3 regions of the Romboutsia sp. D33t1_170424_H2 genome follow, and region 2 is predicted to be linked to each of the others. Evidence: riboswitches for the same ligand, from Rfam matches in the RefSeq annotation. Region 2 holds a riboswitch; each other region holds the start of a gene.

The links. A riboswitch is a leader RNA that binds a small molecule or an ion and turns the genes downstream of it on or off. The one in region 2 is predicted to bind thiamine pyrophosphate.
Region 1: another riboswitch for thiamine pyrophosphate. It lies ahead of thiD (bifunctional hydroxymethylpyrimidine kinase/phosphomethylpyrimidine kinase); the one in region 2 lies ahead of thiS (sulfur carrier protein ThiS).
Region 3: another riboswitch for thiamine pyrophosphate. It lies ahead of thiC (phosphomethylpyrimidine synthase ThiC); the one in region 2 lies ahead of thiS (sulfur carrier protein ThiS).

Annotation. Positions count from the first base shown of each region.
Region 1 is NZ_JADOZQ010000001.1:340,944-348,741, reverse strand. Features, by position in the region: gene thiE (thiamine phosphate synthase) at 1-16, opposite strand, end outside; gene thiT (energy-coupled thiamine transporter ThiT) at 46-669, opposite strand; gene tenA (thiaminase II) at 657-1,340, opposite strand; gene thiM (hydroxyethylthiazole kinase) at 1,340-2,125, opposite strand; gene thiD (bifunctional hydroxymethylpyrimidine kinase/phosphomethylpyrimidine kinase) at 2,142-2,948, opposite strand; TPP riboswitch at 3,099-3,195, opposite strand; gene I4U66_RS01735 (DEAD/DEAH box helicase) at 3,554-4,666, shown strand; gene I4U66_RS01730 (YhgE/Pip domain-containing protein) at 4,969-7,119, opposite strand; gene I4U66_RS01725 (YhgE/Pip domain-containing protein) at 7,136-7,798, opposite strand, start outside.
Region 2 is NZ_JADOZQ010000003.1:34,182-41,979, reverse strand. Features, by position in the region: gene I4U66_RS04955 (cation:dicarboxylate symporter family transporter) at 1-278, shown strand, start outside; gene brnQ (branched-chain amino acid transport system II carrier protein) at 355-1,644, opposite strand; gene I4U66_RS04945 (DEAD/DEAH box helicase) at 2,251-3,702, shown strand; gene hpf (ribosome hibernation-promoting factor, HPF/YfiA family) at 3,843-4,373, shown strand; gene I4U66_RS04935 (CPBP family intramembrane glutamic endopeptidase) at 4,462-5,238, opposite strand; TPP riboswitch at 5,463-5,574, shown strand; gene thiS (sulfur carrier protein ThiS) at 5,705-5,899, shown strand; gene thiF (sulfur carrier protein ThiS adenylyltransferase ThiF) at 5,901-6,713, shown strand; gene I4U66_RS04920 (thiazole synthase) at 6,733-7,509, shown strand; gene thiH (2-iminoacetate synthase ThiH) at 7,511-7,798, shown strand, end outside.
Region 3 is NZ_JADOZQ010000004.1:219,140-226,937, reverse strand. Features, by position in the region: gene I4U66_RS07190 (DEAD/DEAH box helicase) at 1-20, shown strand, start outside; gene I4U66_RS07185 (MATE family efflux transporter) at 201-1,559, shown strand; gene I4U66_RS07180 (cold-shock protein) at 1,735-1,935, opposite strand; gene I4U66_RS07175 (MFS transporter) at 2,152-3,321, shown strand; gene I4U66_RS07170 (calcium/sodium antiporter) at 3,358-4,314, opposite strand; gene thiC (phosphomethylpyrimidine synthase ThiC) at 4,453-5,766, opposite strand; TPP riboswitch at 5,877-5,979, opposite strand; gene nrdE (class 1b ribonucleoside-diphosphate reductase subunit alpha) at 6,357-7,798, shown strand, end outside.

The DNA.
Region 1 (7,798 bases), on a different contig from region 2:
TTAATTTTTCTCTCATCTTTATCTCCTATATTAATTTTTTAGTATTTATTGGCTAATTGATATATTTAAAACCTTACTAAACCTCTTTATAGGTATAAATAATATTAATATGCTAGTTAATAATCCTTCTACACCTGCACTTGATATATTATATACACATGAATATACTATAGGATTCATTCCTTTAGGTGCATATTGTGCAAAATATAATACTCCTGATATTATATACATTAAAACACTAAGGCTAGTTGCTAATATGCATCCTGCAAATATATTAAGTTTTTTATCTCTTCCAAATATTCCTGCTAACCCTAGTACCATCATTGGAAGTATATAATCTAATAAAAACTGAGCTGGATGTATTATTGTTGGTCCACTTATTAACTTTATTAAAGCAAAAACTAAACCTGCAGTTATCCCAACTTCTTTACCGTAAAGTATAGCAAGTAGCATTGTAGGTAACATTGAAAATAAAGTTATTCCCCCGCCTTGAGGATATTTTATAAATTGAATCATAGAAAGTATATAAGACATTGCTGAAAACATACCGATTAGTACTATTTCTTTTGTGCTTAATTTTCTATTTTTCATATCTTTTAGATACAAGCAAAACCATCCTATACTAACGATTAATATAACTATTCCTAATATATTATTTAAACTAGACATAAGTCTCCCTCCTTAGTTTCTTTATAGGCCATATTCCAAAATTCTAATTCATGTAAACTTGATTTTATAAATATTTCTTTTAAGTTTTCTCTTTCTTCATTACTTATATCTCTACATAAATAGTTAACATAATCTAACCACTCCCTTAGATTCTCGTCAAATTTTCCTTCAGAGTACATATCTATCCATTCTTTGTAGTAATTTCCTTCTAATGTCTCTTTGTAATTATCTAGTAGATAGTGTCCTATATAATTATAGCTCCAGTTACAAGGCATTGTAGAGATTACAATTTCTCTTAAATTTCCTTTTAAGGCTATAGCTTGCATATAACTAGTATAATTATCTGTTGTTATTTCATATTTACATGTTTCTGCTATTTTTGGTGGTACTCCTAATTTGTTCATATAACTAACATGTACTGCTGTTTCATATTCTATCGATGCACTTATGGCTCTACTGAAAAAGTTCATTTCCTCTATAGTCTTTGACTTTATTAAGCACATTGCAAATACTTTACCAAATTCTTTAAGGTATAAATAATCTTGTACTAAATAATTTTTAAATTTCTCTTTAGGTAAAGTACCTTCTCCTAGTTCTTTTATAAATGGATGTTCTAAGTATTCTTGCCATATATTTTTAACTTCTTCAAATAAATAATCTGTAAATTTCATTATATAACCTCAACCTTTCCAAATTTATTTAGCTTTTCTTCATCTAGGTCATATATATTATTCATAAGCTCAACTTTGAAGTCTCCTATAGATATATTTTCTTTATCAGCTAGCTGTCCGCATAAACTCATCGTCATTATCCCCATAGAGATAGCCTCTAAAGTTTTATCACTACTCCCAAGATATGATCCCATTAAGCTAGCACACATACACCCTGTACCAGTTATATACTTTAACTTAGGTGTTCCATTATATATTTTAATTATTCTATTTCCATCAGTTACACTATCTACTTTTCCAGTTGCACAAACTACACATTCTAATTTGTTAGCAATCTTTTTTATAGCCTCATCAATATTTTTGTCATCATCAAAAGAGTCAACACCCTTGCCTTTAACATCAAATCCACCTATATATTTAATCTCAGCTACATTTCCTTTTATTGCAGTAAATCTTACTTCATTTAATAATCTTTTTACAAAATTTGCCCTAGTTTTTGTAGCAAATACCCCTACTGGGTCAAGTACAACAGGTTTATTGTACTTATTGGCCATTTTACCTGCTTGTAAAAATAATTCTAAGTTAGAAGATTTCATAGTACCTATATTTATAACCACTGCACTTGCTACCTGAACAATCTCTTCTACTTCTTCATATGAAAAACTCATTAAAGGACTCGCTCCTAGTGCCAATGTTATATTAGCACAATCATTTATAGTTACTTCATTAGTATAATGAAGTACTAATGGATTAATTTCTTTAACTTTATTTATTAAACTATACATATTCTCTACCCCAATACTATATTTTCTTATTTTCTATTTCATAGAAATGATGAACAGGTCCTACTCCACTTCCTATATCAAAACTATATCTTATTGCGTTTGTTATATACTCCTTACTTCTTTTTACGCTTTCACATATATCATATCCTAATGCTAAGTGTGCAGCTATTGCTGAAGATAGTGTACATCCTGTTCCATGCGTATTTTTTCTATATAGCCTTTCACTCTTATATACTTTAAATATATCTTTGCCTATAAGTATATCTACAGCATCACCGTCTAAGTGTCCCCCCTTCATAAGTACAAACTTCGGACCTAATTCTAATATTTTTTGACCTGCTAATTTCATATCCTCAACATTGTCTATTTTAATACCTGTTATTTCTTCTGCTTCTGGTGTATTTGGTGTTATTATGTAGGCCATTGGTATAAGATACTCTATCATACTTTGCTTAGCTTCTGGCTTAAGTAGTGAATATCCACTCTTTGATATCATTACCGGATCAATAACTAGATTTTCTGGTTTGTATTTATCTAGAGTTTTTGCTATTTCTTTTATTATTTCTTCACTAGATACCATACCTATTTTTAAAGATTTTGGACGTATATCATCAAATACAACTTCTATTTGTTTTTTAATTATCTCTTTGCTTAAATCTTCTACCATGAATACACCTTTAGTATTTTGGGCTGTTATAGCTGTTATAACACTCATCCCATAAGTTCCTATTGCACTAAATGTTTTTAAATCAGCTTGTACACCTGCTCCACCAGACGAGTCTGAACCTGCTATTGTCAGTGTAGGTATTTTGTAGTTTTTCATATGATCTTCTCCCTTTTATTTATTAAATATTTAATTTGCTAAAGCTTGTTATCTCCTCAATTAACTTCAATATCATATATTTTTGCAATTAAAAAGCTATACCCCAACATTGGAATATAGCCTTAATTTCTAATTTAATATATAATATAATAATATATTATCAAGCTTTCCTACGCTGGTATTATCCAGATCAGGTACAAGGGTTAACGTTTCGTCTCTCAGCCTTTCGGCACCCCTAGCAAATATTTTATTTTATACTTATAGTATATTTCTATAATCTAAATAAATCAACTTTAATTATAATTTATAAAATCTTCTGTATATTTATAAATACTAACATTTATTTAATACCCATTAATATATAAAACTAACATTAATATTTTATATTAATAAATAATATTATTAGTATTAATTATAACTATATGATATTATTTATTAATACGGAAAATATAAATAAAAAGTTTACTTCGTTTAAGCGATATTCAGGATAACTATTTCTATGTCGCAACGATATAACGTTCACTAATGCTTTAAGCAACGTGTTGGCAAACTATTTCGGTCAAATCCGTTGCTCAAATTATAAAGATATTAAGAGGTAATATATAATGAATTTTGAAGAACTTGGAATTAGTAAAGATTTAGTAAATGTACTAAAAAATAGGGGAATTAACTCTCCTACACCTATACAAAAAGAAAGTATTGGATTTATAAAGTCTGGAAAAGATGTTATAGCAGAAGCTCAAACTGGTACGGGAAAAACTCTAGCATTTTTACTTCCTATATTTGAAAATATTAATCCAAACGCTAATTATGTTCAAGCACTTATATTGTCACCAACAAGAGAGCTAGCTATTCAAATAACTGAACAAGCCATTGAACTTTCAAAAGGTAAGAATATAAATGTATTATCAGCTTATGGTGGAAAAGATATAGCAGGTCAATTAAAAAAGTTAAAGGGAAATATACACCTTATAGTAGCTACACCAGGAAGACTTTTAGATCACTTAGATAGAAAAACTGTAAATCTTAGTAAGTTAAAAACTTTTGTACTAGATGAAGCTGACCAAATGTTATTTATGGGATTTAAAAATGAAGTTGAAGCTATATTAAAGGAAGTTCCTAAAAAGCGTCAAACATTGTGTTTCTCCGCTACTATGAACTCACAAGTTAAAAAATTAGCTTATAGATATATGACTGATCCTGTTGTTGTATCTATAGAAAAAGAAGAAATAACACTTGAAAATATAAATCAAGAAGTTGTAGAAACTACAGATAGAAGAAAACAAGATGCACTATGTTCTGTACTTGATAAAGATAATCCTTTTTTAGCTATAATCTTCTGTAGAACCAAAAGAAGAGCAGATGCTTTAGATGAAGCACTTTGTCAAAGAGGGTATAATTGTGCTAAACTTCACAGCGACATCCCTCAATCAAAACGTGAAAGAATTATGAAATCTTTTAGAAATGCAGATATACAATATCTTATAGCTACTGATGTTGCATCTAGAGGTATTGATGTTACTGGTGTTACTCATGTATATAACTATGATATACCAGAAACTTCAGAAGACTACATACATCGTATTGGTAGAACTGGTAGAGCTGGTGAAAAAGGTTATACTTGTCTATTTGTTGCCCCAAAAGATGAAAGATATTTAGAGCAAATTGAAAATGCTATTCAATATACTATCCCAAGAAGAGAAATAGATAATAACTAATAGTAATGTTAATAAAAATACCTAAAGGAATTATTCCTTTAGGTATTTTTATTTTCTATATCAATATTCTCTAATTCTTCTTTAGTCAATATCTTCTTTCTAGATATAAGCATATTGCACTCCATGCAATAATAATTAATAGTACCTCATCCATCTAGTACATCTAATTTAGATTTACAGTATGGGCAATAATAATCCTTGTTCATATTGTCACTTCCTTAATGTTTATTATGATTATTATTTTACTAGTCATGGAAATGCTATTCAATATTTATTTGTTAAATAATTACCATTATTTATAACTATAAACCAGACTCCTTAAACTTATCATTCATAAATTCAGTTATATTATGGAAAGTTTTCTTAAATATGACTAATGATATAAATATTACAAAGAATATTGCTAACATAGATAAATCATAATATACAGCACTCATGCTAGGTCCTGCTATAGCTTCTCTAAATCCATCTATAGCATAAGTAAATGGCCAATATGGTTGTAATATTTCAAATATCTTAGGGTTAGTTTGTATAGGATATATCCCTCCAGAACCTGCTATTTGGAAGACCATAATAACTATAGCTATAGCTTTACCTAAGTTCCCAAATAAAGAAACTAATGTAAATATAATTGTAGTAAATAGTATAGAAGATACTATAGTAAATAAATACATTAAAGGTATACTAACAGGCTTATCAAATATAAATATATTACCTGTTGCAATTATTAAAGACTGTATTAATGATACTGTCATAAATGTAAGCATTTTACCAAAATGTTTTTGAACTAAATTAGTTTTTTCTCCCGCTAATTCTTCACACTCTGTTGTAAGTAGTGATGTAGATAAAAGTGCTCCTACCCATATTGCAAGTACTGAGTAAAATGGCATTAAAGCGACTCCAAATATACCTGCCTTATATAACTCTTCTGTCTTAACATTAACAGGTGATGATATAAAAGATGCTATCTCTTTTGAATTTTTATCTAATATTGAAATTAACTTGTCTAAATTTTTATCTGTTAATATCTTAGTTTTTTCTACTAACTTATCTAAATCATCTTCAAACTTATTAAGTTCTTTTGATATATTACCTGCTTGTTTTACAAAAACATCACTACTTGATATTCCATAAGTAGAAAGTGCATCTATTTGAGGTATTATAACATTTATACTTTCTAATATGTTGTTTATATCAGAAGAGCTAGAAATCATAGCATCTCCTACACTATCTAAAACATTAGATACATCAGAAGTAAATATAGTATTTGTTAAATTTAACTTATTGTTAAATGAATTTTCTAATTCTGATAAAGAATTAAGTTGTTCATCTATTTGTTCTTTAGTTCCACCACTTTCAATTACTGATTTTAACTCACTTAATTTATCTTTTTCTGAAGAAAGTATAGTTTTTAAAGTATTAAGTGAATCTATTATATTTTGTGTCTTAGAACTTTCATGTTTGCTATTTATATTTTCAAGATCACTTATAACTTTATCTATCGTATTTTCCATAGTTGATATCAATTTTAATACCGACTCTATCGTATTTTCTACATTTTCAATTGAAGAACCATCATTTATATTTTTTAAATTATCAATTTCATTTTGTAATTTAGTATTTATATTATTTATAGTATTCATATTATTATTCATATTTTCTGATGCATTATTCACACTATCCTTTGTAACTAATACTAAATTTTTACTATTTTTTACTACATCTTGAAGACTATTTATTTCTTTTTTTATCTGAGGAAGATTTCCTTTTGTATTATTTAAATACTTTTTAAGTGTATTTGCATGAGAATTTGCTTCTTTTACATAATTATTTATTTTCTCTAAATTATTATATGTACTATCTAAAGCATTTTTTAATTCTATTATCTGCGGTTTATTGTCTTCTAACTTAACTCCTAATGTTGATAAAAATGAAAAAGCTTCTTTATTTAAAGTATCAACAAAATTAGCTTTTATTTCTTCTACTAACTTATTTTTAGCAACATCTGTTATTTTAGTAGCTATTGCATTAACTTTTTCATTAGCCTTATATATAATATTTGGCTTTTGAGGGTCTTTCGTTGTAAGTGTTGACAAATCTTTAGAAAAATCAGGTGGTATTTCAATTAATGCATAAAATTTTCCTTCATTTAACTGATAATTTCCTTGCCACTCATCTACAAACTGCCACCCTATGTCTTTATTCTTTTTAAGCTCTTTAACTATTTCATCACCTACATTTATAAACTTTCCATCAACGGAAGTTCCCTCATCTTGATTTACTATAGCTACTGGAATATTTCCCGTGTTTGAATAAGGATTCCAGCAAGCCTCTATATTAACCCACGCATATAACGATGGTATCAAACAAAGCCCTCCGATTATTATAAAGGCTGACTTAATAGTTAATATATTTTTTAAATCTCTTAAATAAATTTCAAAAATCTTTTTCATATGTTCACCTCTATAATTATTCTGATAAACCAGATTCTTTAAATTCTTTCTCAAATTTTCTAACTGATTTATTAAGCTTTTCTTTAAGTAAATATCCTATGAGTATAGTTACTACTCCAAACACTATAAGTATAGACACATTAAACATAACTGTACTTAAAAGTGGACCTGCTATAGCTTCTCTTAAGTTGCTTAGTGTATATGTAAATGGGAAAAATGGTTGCATTATTCTAAATATTAAAGGGTCTACTTGTATAGGATAAGTTCCTCCAGATCCAGCAATTTGTATAACCATAAGCACTATACCTATTGCTTTTCCTATATTCCCAAATAGAGAAACCAATGTATATAAAATAATTGCAAATGCTGCTGATGAAAGTACTGTAGTAAATATAAATAGTCCTAGATTTTCAGTTTGAACGCCAAGTACAAATTTATCTCCAAGACCTACTATAAAACCTTGTATCATTGCTAAAAATACAAATGTAATCATTTTTCCAATGTATTTTTCTTTTATACTTAATTCTTTAAATTTATCCACTTCAGTTGTAAGAAGTGATGTAAGTACTAATCCTCCAACCCATAGTGAAAGTGTTGTATATATAGGTGCCATACCAGATCCATAATTTTCAATAGGATATATTGGTTCTGATTTTAAATTAAATGGATTAGATATATA
Region 2 (7,798 bases):
GTACTCCTATGAACTTTAGTTTTTATATCATGTTACTTATAGTAATAACTATAAGTTCGTTAGGAATAGCTGGGATACCAGGTACTGCAACAATGTCAGTTTCAGTAGTTATATCAGGTATGGGTATGGGAGCATATTTCCCGCTATTAGGTGGAATACTTGCTATAGATCCAATATTAGATATGGGACGTACAATGCTTAATGTTAATGGAACTATGGCTTCAGCAATAGCAGTTGCTAGTTCATTAGATAAAATTGAAAAAGATAAAATAAGTTAATAAAATCTATAAAAAACCTTCAAACAACTATTAATTATTTGAAGGTTTTTATTAGTTTTTTATATGAATATTTTTATTAAGAAATCTTTGAATTTATACATATACTATTTTCTTTAATTATTAGTTTGCCTAAAAAAGCTCCAATTAGTGCAGGAATAACCCAGTTAAATCCTATATTAGCAAATGGAAGATTGTTAATAAAAGGGATATTTATACCTAGATTACTAAGTACTGTAAGCAAGCTTGTTAATAATGTTGCATAAGCAGCACCCTTAAAAGCAGAATCTCTCTTAAATATTTTTCCAAACAAGCTCATTAGAACTAAAACTATTGAAACAGGATATAACACTGTTAGTATAGGAGCAGCAATAGCTATTATTTTATCTACGCCTAAATTAGAAAATATGGCACTAAATACACATATAAAGGTTACTATGTATTCATATTTTAGTTTTCTATTAGTTACATCTTCGAAATACTTAGCTGTAACAGAAGTTAATCCTATGGAAGTTGTTAAGCAAGCAAATGCAACAACTATACTTAATAATATAGTACCAGTATTTCCTAATAAAAGATTTGTTATATTAACTAGTAATTCTGTCTGAGAAATGCTAGCATCATACACCGTAGAAACTGTAGCTCCAAGATATGCTAGTCCACCATAAACTAGTGTAAGCCCAATACCTGCAATTAAAGATGCTTTTATCGTAAGGCTTATATTTTCTTTCTTATTTCTGTAACCTTTACTTAAGAAAGATGACATAACAAGTGCAGTTATACCACCTAATCCAAGGGCATCCATAGTTTGATAACCTTGAGTTACACCTCTCATAAATAGATTATCAGAAGAAATATTAGTATTTAACTCACCAATAGGAGATAATATCCCCTTGATTATTAAGATCGCTAACGCTGCTAAAAGTATAGGCGTTAAAAATTTACCTATAATATCCATAACCTTACTTGGTTTTATAGTTAATATAAACACTAGTGTAAAGAATAAAATTGAAAATATTATTGGATTAAATGAGTTATTTAGAGGAAGTATACTCATTTCAAATGTAGTTGCACCAGTTCTAGGCACTACTAATATTGGACCTAAGCACAACATCATTATTACTTCTAAAGTAAGCCCAAATCTTTTGCCAGCTTTTCCAATAACATCTTGGAATGAACCAGCCTTTGCTATTGCATTGATAGAAAGTAGTATTATACCAACATCTGCAATTATAAACCCTAAGAAACTCATTAGCCAATTGCTACCAGAGGTAACACCTATGTATGGTGGGAAAATCAAATTACCTGCTCCAAAGAACATTGAAAATAGTGCGAAACCAATAACAATAATATCAATATTTTTTTTCATAATAACACCTCTTTTTTTATTTTATATATAAAAAAGCCACATAGTATGTACCATGTGACTTTTATTTTGCCTAGGATAAATAAAAAAGCCACATAGTATTATCTATGTGGCTTTACATAACAAGTTAGCTTTCACCATCATAGATACAAACAAGTACCAGTTTGTATCTACGATTAATCTATCGTTCATAAATACAAACCAACTACAATAGCCAAAAGCTAAAATAAGATATATTTAATTGTTTATTGTTAGTTAGATTTGTATTAATTATCATATTTATATTCTCCTAAAAAATTTATATTTAAATTGATTATATATAGTTAAAGGGAATATGTCAATAATATTTTTCAGAAAATTTATACAAATTATTTTATAATTAAAGTAAAAAATATTTTATAAATATGCAGTAAATTATAAAGGCTTAAGTAATAGCAATTATAGAAAAAAATAAAAATTTAGTGTATATTAGTTAAATGCTAATATAAAAGTAATAAAATAAAAAGACAATCATAATACAATAAAACATTGAAATAAAATAAACATATTAGCCATATTCTATGATGGTTAATAAAACAATAATAGTAAAATTAGATAAGGTGGAATTAAATGAATAATAAATTTGAGAGTTTAAAATTAAATAAAGATATATTAAAAGCATTGTATAATTTAGGCTATAATTCACCATCGAAAGTTCAGAGTGAAGTTATACCAAGGTTATTAAGATATGAAAATATAATAGTCAAATCAAAAACTGGGAGTGGAAAAACTGCGAGCTTTGCTATACCAATATGTGAAACAGTAGAAGTGGATAATAACAATCTTCAAGCACTAATAGTTGTACCCACTAGAGAGTTAGCACTTCAAGTAAAAGAAGAGATATCTAATATAGGTAGATTGAAGAAAATAAGATGTAGTGCTATATTTGGAAAACAACCTATGAAAGATCAAATAAAGGAGTTAAAGCAAAGAGTTCATATTGTAGTAGCAACTCCAGGAAGAATAATTGATCATATAAGTAGGGGTACAATTAACCTTGAAAGTATAAGATATTTTATAATTGATGAAGCAGATAAAATGCTTAAAAAAGGGTTTGTAGAAGATATGGAGTTTATATTTAATAGTATACCTAAAAATAGCATTAAAGGACTATTCTCAGCGACTATAGATAAAGATATAAAAAATATTTGCTTAGAATATATGAAAGATGCAGAAATGGTAGAAGTAAAAAATGAAAATTTATTAAATAATAAACAAATATCAGAAAAGACAGTCAAAGTAGAGGATAAAAAAAAGTATGATACTTTAAAAAATATAATATATTCTCAGGCTCCAGTATCAGTTATGATATTTTGCAATACAAAAGAAACTGTTACAAAACTTTATAAAAATTTAAAGGAAGATAGGTTTTTAGTAACAGAACTTCATGGTGATATGTCTCAAGACAAAAGAAATTTTACGATAAAAGATTTTAAAAATGGTAAGTTTAATATACTAGTAAGTACAGATGTAGCTGGTAGAGGTATACATATAGATGACATATCTTTAGTTATAAATTTTAATGTGCCTAGAGATAAAGAAAACTATATACATAGAATAGGTAGGACAGGTAGAAAAAAAAGCTTTGGAAAATCTATAACTATGGTAAATCAAAAAGATGAAAAGTATATGGAAGAAATAGAACATTATATTGGATATAAAATAGAAGATCTAGATGACATAAAAAAAGAAGATATTGCTTTAGGAAAAGCTAAGTTTGAAGAAAATAATAAAAAAGTTTTAAAAAATAGAAAAAATAGAAATGAAGAAAAAAAGGTTCACAGTGAAGTAACGAGACTATACCTAAATGCTGGAAAGAAAAAGAAAATAAGAGTTATAGATATTGTTGGAGCTCTTAATAGTATAGAGGGAATAAATAATGAAGATATAGGTGTAATAGAGGTACAAGACCTTTGTTCTTATGTAGATATATTAAATCACAAAGGTGAAATTATATTAAAGAAGTATAAAGAGATTAGTGTAAAAAAGAAGATGGTAAAAATAAAAAAAGATAATAGATAAAAAACCCCCTTAACTTCTATAATACACCAAAAAAATATATAATAATAGCCTTAAAATGTAATTGTTTTCCTGTTATTATTTAAATATACAAGATATCTTGTATATTTAAAAATGTAGTCCAGATACAGGAGGTACATACTATGAGCGTAAAAATAATTTCAAAGCATGTAAAAGTTACAGAGGCAATAAGAGAAAAAATTGAAAGTAAGTTTGAAAAGCTAGAAAAATATATTAATGATGATTTTGATGTACATGTTAAAATAGATGTAAAGAGAAAAAATCAAAGTATTGAAGCGACAGTATATACTAAACATGGAACTATCGTTAGAGCTGAAGAATGCCAAGAAGATTTATATTCAGCAATAGACTTATTATATGATAAGCTTTATAAACAGCTTAGAAAATACAAAACACAAATGATAAGAAGAAATAGAAAAAATGAAAGTATAAGATTTGATAATATAGAGGAATATGAAGAAATAGATTTAGATGACGATGTAATAAAAAGAAGAAAGAAATTTAAAATGGACAAGCCAATAACTCCAGAAGATGCAATTGTTCAAATGAATTTATTAGGACATCAATTCTTTTTATTTAGAAATATAGAGACAAATAAAACAAGTATTATATATAAAAGACATGATGGATATGGCCTTATAGAACAAGTGTAGTGCCATAAACATTTAATAATAAAAACGTATTGAAATTTTCAATACGTTTTTATTATTAAATAGCTTATTATTATTAATATAACTTTAATTATTTAGATTTTAATTTTATATATTTGTGTGATATATAAAATATAATAAACCCAGCTAGACAAGTTGCTAGGGCTATAATTATATGTAAATCCACATCGTACTCAAATACATAAGAACAAGCATTATCTAAAGCATGGAACAATATACAAAGCCAAATGCTATTAGTTTCTATGTATATGTAAGTAAGTACAAAAGAAGAAGCAATACAACTAAGTGCAAATGGAATAAAACTAGTATGTTGTTGTGGTGTACCAACTACAAACCATAAAGGTAGATGCCATAAAGACCAAATAATACCTATTATTAGAGAACTCTTAAAAGGAGAAAATTTCTCTAGTAACTTAGGAAGTAAAAAACCTCTCCATCCTATTTCCTCTAATCCTCCCCCAAATATCATTACAGGAGTTAACCAACTTAAAAATATTAATGGAGATTTTAGTAGGGCACCATAACCTCTAAACATTTCAACTACTATATATGGAACAGTCCAAAGTATTAAAGCCGTAATAATAACATATAAATATTCCTTTAGACTCCTGTTTGCATTTACACAGTTTCTTAAAAATTTATCAAACTCATCTTTAGATAAAAACTTTTTAGAGGTAATTAATCCAGCTAAAGCAGGAGAATACCCTGAAATTGCATAAAACACCATGAAAATAGGAGAACCATATATTAAAATATTTAATTGTGTTGTAGATATAGTTACTGTAAATCCAATTATACAAAAAAGTATTAGTACTACAAAAAAGTACTTTGTATCTTTTGAAATCAATTTTTTTCGCCTCCGAATTTTTTATAAGAATTAATTTATAGAATAATTCAAAGTATATTGAAATTATTGAATAACTATATAATTATTATACATAAGAAAGTTAACTAATTTAATAGGAAAATTAAATAAAATTCGTATAATGAATATATATATCTAATTTATTTATAAACTAATAATTTGTTGATTATAAAAATATATTGTGCTACACTCAACTTGTAAAAATAAATAAAAGCTAGGGGAGCTATAATTGGATAGCTGAGAAGTAAAGCCATAACTTTCAGACTCTAAGAACCTGATTAAGATAATTCTTACGTAGGGAAGCTCGTATATTTTAATGTACCTAGATTTTTAGTTAAATAAGGCGCTCTCTATAAAAAGAGAGTGCTTTTTTAATGCTATTAAAGTTAAATTTATATAATTATTTTTGTATCTTATAAAAGATAATCCTTAAAAGGGGGAAACGTAAGTGAAGGTAAATGGGAAAGAGTTTGAATTTAAACCAGATATGACAATATCAAAATTATTAGAAGATATTGGAGTTAAAAAAGATAGAGTAGTAGTAGAGATAAATTTAAACATAATTGAAAATAATCAATACGATAGTTATATAGTAAGAGAAGAAGATGTTATAGAGGTCATAAGATTTGTTGGAGGAGGCTAAGATGCAACTTTTTATAAATGATCTACCTGTAAATATTGATAAGGATATAGTTACAGTAGATAAAGTTAAAGAAAAATATAAAAAAGATGCAGATATAATAATACTAAATGGTCATCCAATAGATACAGATGCAGATTTAGATTTAAAATTATATGAAAATGATAGAGTTACATTAATAAAAAAGGGTGAAATTCCAAAATTTGAAGAATTAGAAAATCTTATGGTTAGCAGACATACTCCAAATGTACATTATAAATTAAAAAATGGAAAAGTAGCAATATTAGGCATTGGTGGATTGGGTTCAAATATAGCTATATCTTTAGCTAGGATAGGTGTAGGAACATTAATACTAGCAGACTTTGATATAGTAGAACCATCTAATTTAAATAGACAACAATATTTTATAAGTGATATAGGAAAATATAAAACCGATGCACTTAAACATAATATAGAAAATATTAATCCATTTATAGAGGTTAGAACTATAAATAAAATAATAGATTCATCAAATATACATGAATTTGGGAATGTAGATATAATAATAGAGGCTTTTGATAATCCAAAGTACAAAGCAGAAATTGCAAATAGTATTTTAACTAAAATGAGAGATAAATATTTAATATCTTCGTCTGGAATGGCAGGATATTATGATTCTAACATAATAAAAACAAGAAAAATTAGAGATAAATTTTACATATGTGGAGATGGGATAAATGAAGCTAAAGAAGGTGATGGGCTTATGGCACCAAGGGTGGCTATATGTGCTAATCACATGGCTAACTTAGCAACAAAAATATTAATAGAAGATAAATAAGATTAGATGGGGGATAAAAATGGATAAATTAATATTAAATGGTCATGAATTTAATAGTAGACTTTTAATAGGAACAGGAAAATATAGTTCAAATGATATGTTACCAAGAGTAATTGAGTCAAGTAACAGTGAAATAATAACTATGGCATTAAGAAGAGTAGACTTAGACAATACAGAAGAAAATATACTATCACATATACCTAACAATATGACAATACTTCCTAATACATCAGGAGCGACTAATCATATGGAAGCTGTCAGGATAGCAAGAATAGCTAGAAAAATGGGATGTGGAAACTTTATAAAAATAGAAGTAATAAGTGATACAAAATACTTATTACCCGATAATGAAGAAACTATAAAAGCAACTAAAATACTTGCTGATGAAGGATTTGTAGTTCTTCCATATATGAGTCCAGATCTATATGCAGGCAAAAGGCTAATAGAAGCAGGGGCAGCAGCAGTTATGCCACTTGGGGCACCAATAGGTTCTAATAGAGGGCTTAAAATGAAAGAAATGATAAAAATAATGATAGAAGAATTAGATATACCAATAATAGTAGATGCAGGAATTGGAAAACCATCTCAGGCTATGGAAGCTATGGAAATGGGGGCAGCAGCAGTACTTGTAAACACTGCAATAGCTAGTGCAGGCGACCCTATAAAAATGGCGAATGCTTTCAAATTAGCAGTTGAAGGTGGAAGAGAAGCATATTTAGCTAAAACAGGAAGAGTAAGCAATTTTGCAAATGCATCTTCACCTCTTACTGGATTTTTAAGTGAAGTAGGTGTTTAATTTGAGTTTTTATAATGTTATAGAAAAGTATAAAGATATTGATATAGATAAATATCTAGAAAATGTATCAAATTATGATGTTTTAAGAAGTTTAGAAAAGGATAATTTAGATGAATATGATTTATTAAATTTATTATCGAAAAAAGCCACTAAATACCTGGAAGAAATGGCACAAAAAGCACACGAGATAACTAATAGATATTTTGGAAAGACTATACTTTTGTATACTCCTATGTATATAGCAAACTATTGTGTAAATAAATGTCTATACTGTGGATATAATATAGAT
Region 3 (7,798 bases), on a different contig from region 2:
TAGATATAATGTTTGGTTAAAAATTAGAATATAAAATCAAAAATACGAAAAACTACATATAGATGTGATTAATCATAAAAAGGCTAGGATTAAATCTTAGTCTTTTTTATATACATAAATAGTAAATAAGTACATGTATTAACTTTTAAATAATACAAAAGATATATATGTACTTGTGAAAGGAATGAATATAAGTGTATATGACAAAAGATAAATCGTTTTATAAAAGTATAATAGATATATCAATACCAATAGCTATACAAAATTTAATAACAGTATCTGTTAATATGGCAGACACTGTTATGTTAGGTAGACTAGGCGAAGTAGAGTTATCATCAGCAGCTATAGCTAATCATCTTTTTTTTATATTGATGATATTAATGTTTGGGATTTCTGGAGGCTCTAACGTTATGTGCTCTCAATACTATGGGAAAAAAGATATAAAATCAATACACAAGGTAATTACTATTACATACTGGCTAAGTATAGCACTATCAATATTATTTGTATTAGTGGCTATGGTTATGCCAGGTGCATTTATGAAGCTATTTACAGATGATATATCAGTTATATCAATGGGGGAGAAGTATATAAGGATAGTTAGTATAAGTTATGTATTCTATTCATTAACAGTTTCTACTGTCGGTGTACTTAGGTCCATTAAAACTGTTAAAATACCTATGATCATACATAGTATATCTTTATTTATAAATATATTTTTAAATTATATATTAATATTTGGAAGGTTTGGGATAAGTCCATTAGGAATTAAAGGAGCAGCTATTGCAACTGTTATATCTAGGATAATAGAATTTTTTATAATATTTGCATATATAATTTTTAAAGAAAGTAAAATAAAATATAGGTTAAATTATATTTTGAAAATAGATAAAATAATATTTAATGATTATGTAAAAGTAACATATCCCATATTTTTTAATGAACTATGTTGGTCAGTAGGATCGTCTATGATATCTATAATAGTTGGTAGGATGGGGACTAGTGTAGTTGCAGCAAATAGCATAAATAATGTAGTAAATCAATTTGCAACTTTATTTATACAAGGATTATCTAGTGCTTCATCAGTTATAATAGGTAATGCTATAGGTAAAGGAAACTATGAAAAAGTAAAAGAATATGCAAACACTATAATCATACTAAGCATAATAGTTGGAGTTATATCAGCTTTAATGATTTATTTATGTAAAGATGTGATATTAGGATTTTATAATATATCACAAGAAACGAAATTAATATCAAAAGAAATAATGACAGCAACAGCTATAGTAGCATTGTTTAGGTCTTTATCTTCAAATCTTATGATGGGTGTTTTAAGAGGAGGAGGAGATAATAAGTATGTATTTAAATATGAAATGATATTTATGTGGGGATTATCTATACCACTTGGATTTATAGGTGCATTTATATTTAATTTACCAATATCTATTGTATTTTTTCTATTAAAAAGTGATGAAATATTAAAAGGTATAGTTGGATTTATAAGAGTTAAAAGTGGCAATTGGATAAATGATGTAACTCGAGATAAAAAAGATATGTAAATTATATATTATAAAACATTGTATCTATAAATACTTTTGTATTTCTAAAAATGTCTATGTAAAAAATAACATAGACATTTTTAATTGTTGCTATATTCAGAAAATTTATAATTATTAAAATTAATAAATAAAAAAGACTCAAATAAATTTGAGTCTTTAAAACGTATCTATATGATTATAATATAGTTATGTTTTCAGCTTGAGGACCTCTAGCACCTTCAACTATATTAAAGCTTACTTTTTGACCTTCTTCTAAAGTTTTGAATCCATCAACTTGTATAGCTGAGAAATGAGCGAATACATCATCTCCACCTTCTACAGATATAAATCCAAATCCTTTTTCACTATTGAACCATTTTACTATTCCTTGAATCATTTTCAATTCTCCTATAAACCTACATCAAGATTGTTTCTTGATTTACTGTAATTTAAGTGTAACACTTATTTAAGCAAATGTACACACTTTTTTTATTTATTTAAATAATTACCTTAAATACTAATAAATATACCTAAATTTTCTAAAAAATATAAAAAAAATGATTGTACAAAAACTAACAATATTATGGTATATTCTTATAAGAGGAGGAATATTATGTCTAAATTTTATATAAAATACTTATGTATGTTTATAGGATTGGGGTCATTTATGACTTATTTACCTGTATACTTAGAAAAAACATTAAACTTTAGTCCATCGCAAATAGGGATTATAGTATCAATACCATCTATAATTGGTATAGCACTTGTACCTATATGGGGGATTATAAGTGATATTATAAAAAAACAAAAGCTTATATTATGGATAAATGTATTAGTAGCATTTTTACTGGGATATTTATATTCAAAAACAACGTCTTTTATACCGATATTTATAGTAGCGATATTTTTTGAAATGTTTAGAAATTCATTATTGCCACTTGCAGATACTATAACAACTTCATATTGTAAAGAACAAAATAAAAATTATGGAAAAGTAAGGGTATTAGGTTCTATAGGATATGCACTATCTGCTTTTATTTGTGGTCATATAATGAATTTAACAGGAAATGATTTGGCATTTTTCTACATGTTTATGTTTAGTATGCTACTATGTTTATTTATAACTCCATATTTAAATACACCTAAAGAAATGGAGTCTAAAGAAAAGTTAAATTTAAAAGTAGATATAAAAAAATTATTTACTAATAAACAATATGTGTTAATACTTTTAGCAAGTATAAGTATTGTTGCCTTAAGTGATGGGGTAAGCGCCTACCAAGGTATACATTTATTAAACTTAGGAGCAGGCAAGGAACTTGTAGGAATGTTGACTGTGTTTATGGTAGCTCCAGAACTTTATTTTATGGTTAAGACCAAAGATCTTTTAAAAAAATATGGAAATACAAAAATGATTACTGTAAGTGCAATTGCACTTTTTATTAGATGGATAATATATACATTTACAAATAATATAGCATTATTTATATTAGCATCAGCTTCTCATGGTGTAGCAATAGCTATAATGACTATAACTGTTTTTGACTTTATAGGAAACGTAGTAGAAAAAAAATTATACACTACAGCCATGACTATATACACTTTTTGTATAGGAATTGGGTCATCAGTTATAAAACTTATATATGGAAATATAATAGACTTATATGGAATGAAAGCCATATTTATATGCTCAATAATAATTTCTATCATAAGTTTTGGAATTATATTTGCAATAAATAAATTAGAATATAAGAATATAAATAATACAAATATAATAAGCGAATAAAAAGGAAGAACATAATTATGTTCTTCCTTTTTTAGATTACCTAACTATAGTATATATCATATATACTATATATAAAGCTATTAATATAAAACCTTGTTTTTTTACAAGACAATTATCTTTTTTCATAAAGATATAAAGTAAAACTGTTATAAATGTCATAAATATTATATCTATAAGAGCAAATGTACTTATAGATATCGGACTTATAGTTGTAGCTAAACCTAAAACTAAAAGTATATTAAATACGTTTGAGCCTATTACATTACCTATAGCTATTTCAGTTTCACCCTTTTTTATAGCCATAATAGAAGTAACAAATTCAGGAAGTGAAGTACCAACTGCAACTATTGTAAGTCCAACTAAGTTTGCACTCATACCAAATGATGTTGCAATAGTCGTGGCAGAATCAACAACCATATCTCCACCAACAATAATTCCTGCTATACCAATTAAACTTAATATAATTGTTTTAAACATGGGAACATCTTCACTTACTTCAGCTTCTATAGCTATAGCACTTTCACCACCAGATAAGTCTTCTTCATTATTAGAGTTTTTAGCACTTTTTACAGTATTTATTAAGAAGTAGGCAAATACTAATAAGAAAAAAATACCTTCAAATCTATTTATATGTAAATCAAGTGAAAATAGTAACAACATAAAGCTTATACCTATTAAAAATGGAGTATCTTTTTTTATAGTATCTTTTTGAACTGGTAACTTTGCAATTATTGCAGATACACCTAACACTACAAGTATGTTAAAAAAGTTAGAGCCTACGATGTTAGCAACACTCATATCATTTTGTCCTGCTAATGAAGATGTAATACTTACTGCGGCTTCAGGTGCAGATGTACCCATAGCTACTATAGTAAGACCTATAACCATAGCTGGAACATTAAATTTTCTAGCAATTGAAGCAGCACCATCGACAAATATGTCAGCACCCTTTATAAGGAAAATAAAACCTAATATTAATATTATAAATGCCATTAATATTCCTCCAAAAATATATATTTATAAAGGACAGTATACCACTTTATGTATTCTTTTGTAAATCATTAAAATATGATGAAACTTAGTTATGCAAAGAATATAATAGATATTTATAATATTAAATTAAGTATGTAACTAATTATCTGCTCTTAATAAATTTAAGTCTTTACCACTCATTATTTTATTCATATTTCTCATAGAACACATCTTACCGCACATTGTACAGCTATCATCATGTTTAGGAGTTGACTCTTTTCTATATCTTCTAGCTTTTTGTGGGTCAATAGCAAGTTCAAACATTTTTTCCCAATCAAGTTCTTGTCTAGCTTTACTCATTTGATTATCTATATCTCTAGATTTAGGAATTTTCTTTGCGATATCTGCAGCATGAGCAGCTATTTTAGTAGCTATAATACCTTCTTTAACATCATCTAAGTTAGGTAGTCTTAAATGTTCTGCTGGGGTTACATAACATAAAAAGTCAGCTCCATAACTAGCAGCTAAGGCACCTCCAATAGCACTTGTTATATGATCATATCCAGGGGCTATATCTGTAACTATAGGACCTAGCACATAAAATGGTGCACCATGACAAAGTTTCTTTTCAAGTAACATATTAGACTCAATTTCATCTAATGACATATGTCCAGGACCTTCTATTATTACTTGAACATTTCGTTTCCACGCTCTTAGAGTAAGTTCACCTAATATCATTAATTCTTTTATTTGACAAGCATCTGAAGAGTCATTTATAGACCCAGGTCTTAGAGCATCTCCAAGGCTTAATGTTAAGTCATATTCTTCGCATATATCAAGTAATTCATCAAAGTATTCATAAAAAGGGTTCTCACGTTGGTTAAGCTCCATCCAAGCATACATTAAAGAACCGCCTCTAGATACTATATTAGTAAGTCTTTTGTTTCTTTTAAAAACAGATGCAGTTTCTTTGTTTATACCAGCATGTACAGTAACGAAGTCTACACCATCATTTGCATGATTTCTTACTACATCTAAAAATTCTTTAGCAGTTATATCTTTTAATTCTTTATCGTAAAAACCAACAGCATCGTATATAGGAACAGTTCCTATCATAGCATTAGAAGATGATATAAGTTTTTTTCTAAATTCTTTGGTTTTACCAAAAGAACTTAAATCCATTATAGCTTCGGCTTTCATATCTAATGCCAAATTAACCTTTTTCATCTCTTCATCAATATCACAACAATCTTTTGATATACCTAAATTTACATTTATTTTGGTTCTTAGATTTTCGCCTACACCTTCAGGATTTAAAGATTTATGATTTTTATTAGCAGGTATTGCTACTTTACCTTTAGATATTAGCTCTCTCAAAATATTAACATCCATATTTTCTTTTTTTGCTACTATTTCCATTTCTTTAGTAATTATCCCCTTTTTAGCAGCATCCATTTGAGTAGTATACATCATATTAAAATCCCCCTTATTATATTTTAATAAATAAAAAAAGCCTTACCATAAGGCAAAGCTTCTCAAAATATGTATTAATAAATAGACTATATTTGTTTTATAGCTATTAATAAACACAAAAGTAACTTTCCTACGGTAGTATAAACTACATCAGGTTCGAAGGGTTAATGAATTTATCATTTCTCAGCCTAAAAGGCACCCCTAGTTAGATATCTTTTCAAAAACATTGTAGTTCTTTATTTATGTATTGTAAAGAAATTTTTTGTACTTATAAAAACGGAAAGGCACCTATCAAAAGATAAGTGCCTTTATTTGGGCTAGCGTAATACTTATATAAAATATAAGTTCCCACTTAACTTAAGAATATCATAATGAATATTATTTGTAAATAAAAAAAGCAATTATAAAAAATTATCAATGCCTTATGTGTTGAAAAAACTATATATTAAAAAGAATAAAAAAAATAAAATATAATAATAGATTAAGAATACTTTTATTGGTGTATATACAATATATAGTATTTGGTTTAAATATTATATCTATAAGTGGTAGATAATGATTAGTAAAACATTAAATAAAAGGTGGGAAAAATGAACTGGATAGAACTAAATAATCAAGTCATAATAAAAAATAAAGAAGGAAAATATCAATTAGAAAAAGATAAAGAAGCATTATACAGTTATATAAATGAATATATAAAACCTAGAACAAAGGTATTTAATAGTCTTGAAGAAAGGCTATCATATTTAATAGATAATAATTACTATTCTAAAGAAGTAATAGAAAGATATGATATAGACTTTATAAAAGAAATAGAAAGAATCATAAAAAATTATGGATTTAAATTTAATTCATATATGAGTGCAAATAAGTTTTATCAAAACTATGCACTTAAGACTAATGACAATAAAGAAATATTAGAAAGCTATAATGATAAAGTTCTTATAGTATCTTTAGCACTTGGAAATGGTGATAAAAATTTAGTAAGAAAATTAGCAGAGAAACTAGTAAAACAAGAATTTCAACCAGCAACACCTACATTTTTAAATGCAGGTAGAGCTAGAGCAGGAGAAATGGTATCGTGCTTTTTGATATCTATAGAAGATAGTACAGAAGGTATATCATATGCAATTTCATCAGCAAATCATTTGTCTAAAATAGGTGGTGGGGTAGCACTTAATCTATCAAGGTTAAGAGCTTCAGGAGACCCTATTAAAGACATAGAAGGAGCAGCAGGCGGTGTGGTAGGAGTTGCTAAAATGCTAGAACAGTCATTTACCTACTTTAACCAAATGGGTGCAAGACAAGGTGCCGGGGCTGTATATTTAAGTGTATTTCATCCAGATTTTGAATTACTTATGGATACCAAAAAGATAAATGCAGATGAAAAAATAAGATTAGCATCATTATCTTTAGGGGCATTAATACCAGATAAATTTATGGAATTGGCAGAGAAAAATGAGGTGGCTTATGCATTTTATCCTCATTCTGTTTATAAAAAATATAATATAAATCTTGATGAGATGGATATGGAAAAATGGTATGATATTTTAAAAAATGATGAAGATATACGAAAAAAAGAAATAAATCCTAGAAAAATGCTAACAAAGATAGCACAGATGCAACAAGAAAGTGGATACCCATATGTTGTATTTTTAGATACTGCAAATAGAGAACATATACTAAAAGACGTTGGTAAAATCAAAATGTCTAATTTATGTTGTGAAATATTTCAATATCAAACACCATCAAATATAAAAGGATATGCTGGAGAAAATATATGGGGACAAGATATAAGTTGCAATTTAGGTTCTTTAAACATTGCTAATGTAATGGATAATAAAGATATAGAAAATTCAATTGATACTGCAATAAGAGCATTAACTTTTGTTTCTGATAACACTAGTATAAATGAAGTGCCAACAATCAAAAATGGAAATGATTCGTCACATGCAGTAGGTCTTGGTGCTATGAATTTACATGGATACTTAGTGAGAGAAAATATACTTTATACATCAGAAGAAGCAATAGA